One region of the Vescimonas sanitatis genome, then DNA from elsewhere that is predicted to be linked to it. Evidence: predicted binding sites of a transcription regulator. Region 1 holds the regulator's gene; each other region holds the start of a gene.
What was found. The regulator HrcA, encoded in region 1, represses chaperone genes, less so after heat shock. The targets are predictions, from matches to a motif close to TGTTAGCACTCNNNNNNNNNGAGTGCTAACA.

Region 1 (2,264 bases):
CGGTTGCCCTCCGCGTTGGGGATAACGACTGCCTCGCCGCCTTCCATCACGGCTACGCAGGAATTGGTCGTACCAAGGTCGATACCGATAACTTTAGACATAATGATTGCCTCCTGTATATAGATAAATATTTATTGCTTACTGTATTTGATCTGGCCGCTTAATAGGGCCGGTCCGGCATGATGAGCGCGGCAATGATATAGGCCAGCACACCGCTTCCGCCCAGCAGGCAGAACACCACCCACGCCAAACGCACCAGCGTGGAGTCGATGTTGAAATACTCCGCGATGCCGCCGCATACACCGGCTATCTTCTTGTCTGTGCTGCTCTTGTACAGTTTCTTGCCTTCCATGTTCGTTACCTCCCACTCAGTTGGCTACCTTCACCATGGCGAAGCGCAGTATTTTGTCGCCCAGTGTGTAGCCCTTTTGGAATACCTCTACCACGGTGTTCTCCGCCGCGGTCTCGTCCTCGGTGTGCATCACCGCGTTGTGCTTTTCCGGATCGAACTTCTCGCCCAGGGCGGGTATCTCCGCAACGTTCAGCTTGGTCAAGACCTCCTCGAACTGCTTGCAGATCAGCTCCAGTCCCTGCCGGTGTGCGTCGCCCTCCTCAAATTGGCTCACGCCCCGTTCCAGGTTGTCCAGCACCGCCAGAAACGGCTTGATGGTGTCGATCTTCGCGTCATTGTACAGGTGCTCCTTCTCGCGCGCAGTCCGCTTCCGGTAGTTGTCGTACTCCGCCGCCAGCCGCAGGTATTTGTCATTGGCGTCCGCCAGCGTTTTCGCCAGCGCCTCCATCTGCTCCATCTGTGCCTTGGTGACGGTGTAGGTATCCTCGGCCGCCTCGGCCGCTTCCGCTGCGTTCTCCACCGCTTCCGGCGCGGCTTCCTTCGCGGCGCTCTCGGCGGCCTCTGTCGCCTTCCTGTTCTTTTTATTATCCTTTTCGCTCATTCCGTTGTATCCTCCGGTAGCTGTTTTTTACCAAACATGCGGCTCAGGCTCTCCGCAAAGTAGCTCAGCCGCGCCGCGACCGCGGCGTAATCCATACGCGTGGGACCCACAACGCCCACTAAGCCGCGCATATTATCGCCGATATCATAGCTGGCGATCACCACGCTGCTCTCCTTCAGGGCGTCGTTGACGTTTTCCGGCCCGATGAGTATCTGCATGGGCGCGTCCCCGGCAGGCACAGGCAGCTCCTGCTTGTTGTCCACCATAAAGCTCATCAGGTCGTGGGCCTTGTCGATATCCCGGAATTCCGGGAATTTCAGCAGCTGGCTGGCACCGCTGGTGTACACCTGCTGGTGGTTGGACTCCTCCAGCAGCGACCCGGCGTACTCCGTCACCTGGTTCAAAATCAGGAACCATTGGCCGGACACCTGTTCGCTGAGGTTCATCAACGTGGCGTTCATCTGCTCCGCGGACACCCCGGTAAAGTGGGTGTTCAGCAGGTGACTCAGCTGCGGCAGCGCCTCCGCCTCAACGGGCAGCGACGTCCGCATCAGCTGGCTCTTTACCCGGCTGTCCGACAGCATCACCACGGCGATAAAGCCGGAGGCGTCCACGCCGATCAGCTCAAACCGCTGTACCGTGGCCGCCGTGCGGTGGTCCGCTACAGCGTAGGTGGGATAGCCCACAAAGCTGGACACCATCTGTCCCGCCTGGTCGATGACCTGCTCCACCTGCTGCAGGGGCTTCGCCAGCGCCGTATTGATGCTGGCCTCCTCCTCTGCCGACAGGGTCTTGCGGTCCATCAGCTCGTTGACGTACAGCCGGTAGCCCCTGGCCGATGGAATGCGCCCCGCCGAGGTATGGGGCTGCTCCAGATAGCCCATGTCCGTCAGGTCGGCCAGCTCGTTCCGCACAGTGGCGGAGCTGACCTTTTCCGGCATCAGCGCCACGATGGCCTTGGAGCCCACCGGTTCAGCGGTGTTGATGTAGCTGTCCACCACGATCTTCAGTATTTGCTTTTTTCGTTGGGTCAGTTCCATAAGTCCATTCTCCGTTTAGCACTCGTTATCTTTGAGTGCTAAACGCAGTGTACCACCGGCGGGAACCGTTGTCAATAGCCGGGGTTTTAATTATTTGTGAACAACGGAAAAAAGGGCGTCCCGCCGCGGCGGGACGCCCTTTTTTATTTATATATAATGTGTTATGACTGCGTCGGAGGTACGCCATCTGTCCTGGCAGGCTTGCCGGAACGGATGTAATCCTGCACCAGCACATAGACCACCGAGCACACCGGTACGCCCAGCAGCATAC
Region 2 (2,264 bases), on a different contig from region 1:
GTCAACGAGAAATAAAAAGAAAACGCCCTCCCGCCGGGAGGGCGTTTTTGCGTTACAGCTCTCGCACGACGCGCTCTACCAGCGCGCAGAGCTTCTGGCTGCTCTCGTTGGCGATACGCAGCACCTCCTGATGGGAGTGCTTCTCCCTGGCGATGCCGGTGGCCATGTTGGTGATGCAGGCGATGCCCAGCACCGCCATGCCCAGATAGTTGGCGGCGATGACCTCCGGTACGGTGGACATACCGATGGCGTCAGCGCCCAGGTGCTCATAGGCCCGTATCTCCGCTGCCGTCTCATAGCACGGACCGGGGAAGATAGCGTACACACCCTCCTTGCACGCGAAGCCCAGCGCCCCGGCGGCCTGATGGGCCTTCTCCCGCAGGCGGTGGGGATAGGCCTCTGTCATATCCGGGAAGCGGGGGCCGAAGCGCTCGTCGTTGGGACCGATGAGGGAGTTGGCGCCCAGCATATTGATGTGGTCCGACAGCAGCATCAGGTCCCCGGGGACAAACGTCCGGTTGATGCCGCCGCAGGCGTTGGTGACGATCAGGGTCTTTACCCCCAGCAGTGCCAGCACATACACCGGATAGGTGACCTCCTTCATGCTGAAGCCCTCGTAGTAGTGAAACCGCCCCTGAAGCGCCGCCGCCACCTGACTGCCCAGCCGCCCGATGACCAGATTGCCCGCGTGGCCCGCCACGGTGGAGCAGGGGAAGTGGGGGATATCCCCGTAGGGGATGACGGTCTTGTCCGTCATGGCGTCCACCAGACCACCCAGCCCGCTGCCCAGAATGATGCCCACTGTGGGTGTCTGGGGGATGTGCGCCCGGATGTATGCGGCGGAGGCGCTGACCTTATCGTAAAACTGTTCCATAAACTGTCCTCCTGCATGGGATGTTGTGCCTATTGTATCACGGCGGACGGCACTGCGCCAGAGAAATCGCATATTTTGTGAACAAATATCGTGACTTCTGTGAACATTAGCACTCTCCTATTGACAGTGCTAAAATCGGCGTTATAATAAAGCCGAACCTTGAGGGAGGGAAACGGAAGCGAACCTCCGAGGGGCGATGAAATGTATACAAATCAGTGGTGACAGCCATGTGCCGGCGGCGTGAGCCGTAGCGCGTGGAGAGCTTCGAATGGAGGAATGACATATGTTGCCCAGCATTTTTGGTGAGAATTTGTTTGATGATTTCTTTGGCGATCCCTTCGGCATGATGCCCCGCGGCCGTGACCCGCTGTACGGCAAGCACGCCAGGAACCTGATGCGTACCGATGTCCGCGAGACGGAGGATACCTATGAGCTGGACGTGGATCTGCCGGGCTTCAAGAAGGATGAGGTCACGCTGGAGCTGAAGGACGGCGTGCTGACCATTCAGGCGGTCAAGGGCCTGGACAAGGACGAGACGGATAAGAAGGGCAAGTACATCCGTCAGGAGCGTTACGCCGGCGCGTGCAGCCGCAGCTTCTATGTGGGCGATGCGGTGGAGCCGGAGGACGTCAGCGCCAGGTTTGAGGATGGCATCCTGACCATCTCCGTGCCCAAGAATGTGAAGAAGCAGCTGCCCAAGAACAGCGCCATCTCCATTCAGTAACAGGAGCGAAACGCCCCGGCGCCGAAAGGCGCCGGGGCGTTTTTGCATGGCAGGGGAGGGGGGATATTTTTCTTGCCTTTCCCCGCTATATGCGCTATACTGAGCCCAACCTGACCCATAGGAGGATGTACATGGACCCGATTTTTGATATTGAATTGCAGGACTGCCCCATCTGCCGCGGCGTGGGTGCCATGCAGGATGAGCAGGGCTGGTCCGTCTCCGTGGCCTGCATGGACTGCGGGGCCGAGACGGCGCACGCCGAGTACCGCACGCCCGAGGAACGTCTGGAGTCCGCGCGCCGCGTGGCGCTGCTGTGGAACATGGGCAAGGTCGTGCATACCGGCGCCAGCGATTGAACGGCTGCACATGACATGAAAGGGCCGCCCCGAACGGGGCGGCCCTTTTCCGCTTATTGTGCTACCGGAGCGTCCAGCCAGTAGATGACGTAGCATTCCTGCATCTCTCCCATATAGAAGAAAATGTTTTCGCCCATCTCAATGTGCTCACCGAAGGTCAGATCCGGCACGAACAGACGGCCGCTGGTGCGCTTTGGCCCCTTGATGGTGAAGCCCTCCGCTGTGGGGTGCCGCCGCAGCTCGTTGGCGGCGTCCGCCAGACCGGGGAAGTGCAGCGTCCGTTCCAGCTCTGCCAGCTGTGTCTCTCCGT
Region 3 (2,264 bases), 150 kb from region 1:
GGAGGACACGGTGCCCACGCGGGCGATGTCATCGGTGCCGTTGACCTTCTGGCTCTGCTCCTTGATGGCGCCCACAGCGGCCTCCACGGCCTTGGCCATGCCCTTCTTCATCACGATGGGGTTGGCGCCGGCGGCCAGGTTACGCAGGCCCTCGCGGATCATGGCCTGTGCCAGCAATGTAGCGGTCGTCGTGCCGTCGCCGGCCACGTCATTGGTCTTGGTGGACACCTCGCGCACCAGCTGCGCGCCCATGTTCTCGAACGGATCGTCCAGCTCGATCTCCTTGGCGATGGAAACACCGTCGTTGGTGATAAGGGGTGTGCCGAACTTCTTATCCAGCACCACGTTGCGGCCCTTGGGGCCCAGGGTGACCTTTACGGTATCGGCCAGCTGATTGACACCGGCTTCCAGCGCCTTGCGGGCTTCGTCGCCGCGCTTGATGATCTTTGCCATATCTAATGCCTCCAAAATTGAGAATGATTTACAGGGGAACACGCAAACTTAAAGCATTTGCCGCGGCGTGTACGCGGCAAAGCACATCACTCCACGATAGCCAGGATGTCGCTCTGCTTGACGATGATATACTCCACGTCCTCCAGCGTCACCTTGGTGCCGGCATACTTGTCGGTGATGACCTTGTCGCCGGCCTTCACGGACATGACCACGGTCTTCCCGTCAACGGTGCCGCCGGGGCCCACGGAAATGACCTCAGCCACAGAGGGCTTCTCCTTGGCGGAGCCGGTCAGGATAATGCCGCCCTTGGTGGTCTCCTCCGGCTCGGTCATCTTCAGCACCACGCGGTCAGCAAGCGGTGTCAGCTTCATAGTTGGTTCCTCCTTGTATTTCTATTTTTGATAAAACAGTTTCAGCGTTAGCACTCAAAATGCTTGAGTGCTAACGCTGATTATCATACCACACTATGCGGGATTTGCAAGGGGGAAACGGAGAAATTTTGAAAAATTCACAAAATGTTCAAGCGCTGTCCTCAGCCGCGGGCCGTCCGGTTGCAGGAGCAGCCCTCCGGGCCGAAGAAGTTCAGCTTTTTGTCGTGCAGCTTAATGGTCACATCGCTGTTGACCACGCTCTCGCCGTCCAGGCAGGTGACGATGTCCGGCTTCTCCGAGTGGATATGTACCACCTTGGGACAGGAGCAGTGCGCGTATTCCGGAAACTTGGCGTACTCGCCCCTGGAGTACGGCCCCACGAATTTCAGGAACGTGCGGCGGTTGACCTCTCTGACCACCAGGGTATTCAGCACGCCGTCATCCATCCGGGCCTCGGCCACAGGCATAAAGCCGCCGCCGTAGTACCGGCCGTTGCACACAGATACCAGCGACCAGTCGCCCTCCGTGGTCACATCGTCCAGGGTGATGGTCCAGTGGGTGCCGATGCCCTTGAACAGGAAATTCACCGCCAGAGAGTAGATATAGCTGCCCTTGCCGTCCAGCAGCGGGCTCTCGCTGTATTTATGTACGTCCCGGGCCACCCGCGCGTCGATGCCGGAGCAGGCGATGGTCAGCGCCACGCGGCCGTTGACGTCGATGGCGTCCATAGGAAACTGCGGGCCGTCCCATAGGTTTTCGGCGTCCCGGAACTTCTCCATATCATCGCCGAAGTTCTTTAGGAAATCGTTGCCGGTGCCCACGGGGATCACGGTCATGGCGGCGTTGTCATAGCCGATAATGCCGTTGGCCACCTCGTTGACGGTCCCGTCGCCGCCGCAGGCGTAGAACCGCAGTGCCTCGCCCGTCTCGCAGAGCTTCTTCGCCAGCTCCGTGGCGTGGCCCTGCTTTTTCGTCAGGATGCACTGCACGTCCAGCCCGTGCTTCTGCCGCAGCGACTCCGCCATGTCGTAGATCTTCTGCCGGCTGTCGGTCTTGCCCGCCGTGGGATTGATGATAAAAATATGCTTCATCGAGGCTCTCCTCCTCATCAACATATTAGAATTTCGTTGAATTTATTTCGAAAGCATACGGGTAATTGTATCATGTTTCTGCAAAAGAAAGTGAACAAATTGAAAATAAAGTCATATGCCGGGGATTTATTAAGGCAGGGCGGAAAAGATGTCCCCCCTAACGGCTCAGATTTTTCGCTGAGGCGCGGCGCGGCAGCGTAGGCGTACTTTGTGTACGGCAAGCCGCCGCAACAAAGCATCAGCGGAAAAGATGGCCATCAGACATTGCCGTACATAAACACATCACACTTGATCATGCCGTTATAGAGCTTGCGCTTTTTGTCCGCCGGCTTGCCGAAGCAGCGCTCGA

Region 2: the regulator HrcA is predicted to act here: its motif matches at 979-1,009, upstream of ACOMDU_RS03950 (Hsp20/alpha crystallin family protein).
Region 3: the regulator HrcA is predicted to act here: its motif matches at 870-900, upstream of ACOMDU_RS06205 (co-chaperone GroES).

What each region holds. Positions count from the first base shown of each region.
Region 1 is NZ_JBMGPW010000004.1:202,904-205,167, reverse strand. Features, by position in the region: gene dnaK (molecular chaperone DnaK) at 1-101, opposite strand, end outside; gene ACOMDU_RS06875 (PspC domain-containing protein) at 161-352, opposite strand; gene grpE (nucleotide exchange factor GrpE) at 369-953, opposite strand; gene hrcA (heat-inducible transcriptional repressor HrcA) at 950-1,993, opposite strand; gene ACOMDU_RS06860 (AI-2E family transporter) at 2,155-2,264, opposite strand, start outside.
Region 2 is NZ_JBMGPW010000002.1:222,627-224,890, forward strand. Features, by position in the region: gene ACOMDU_RS03940 (carbon-nitrogen hydrolase family protein) at 1-15, shown strand, start outside; gene ACOMDU_RS03945 (purine-nucleoside phosphorylase) at 53-874, opposite strand; gene ACOMDU_RS03950 (Hsp20/alpha crystallin family protein) at 1,158-1,598, shown strand; gene ACOMDU_RS03955 (Lar family restriction alleviation protein) at 1,730-1,954, shown strand; gene ACOMDU_RS03960 (hypothetical protein) at 2,008-2,264, opposite strand, start outside.
Region 3 is NZ_JBMGPW010000004.1:55,858-58,121, forward strand. Features, by position in the region: gene groL (chaperonin GroEL) at 1-453, opposite strand, end outside; gene ACOMDU_RS06205 (co-chaperone GroES) at 540-824, opposite strand; gene ACOMDU_RS06210 (diacylglycerol/lipid kinase family protein) at 986-1,915, opposite strand; gene ACOMDU_RS06215 (THUMP domain-containing class I SAM-dependent RNA methyltransferase) at 2,173-2,264, opposite strand, start outside.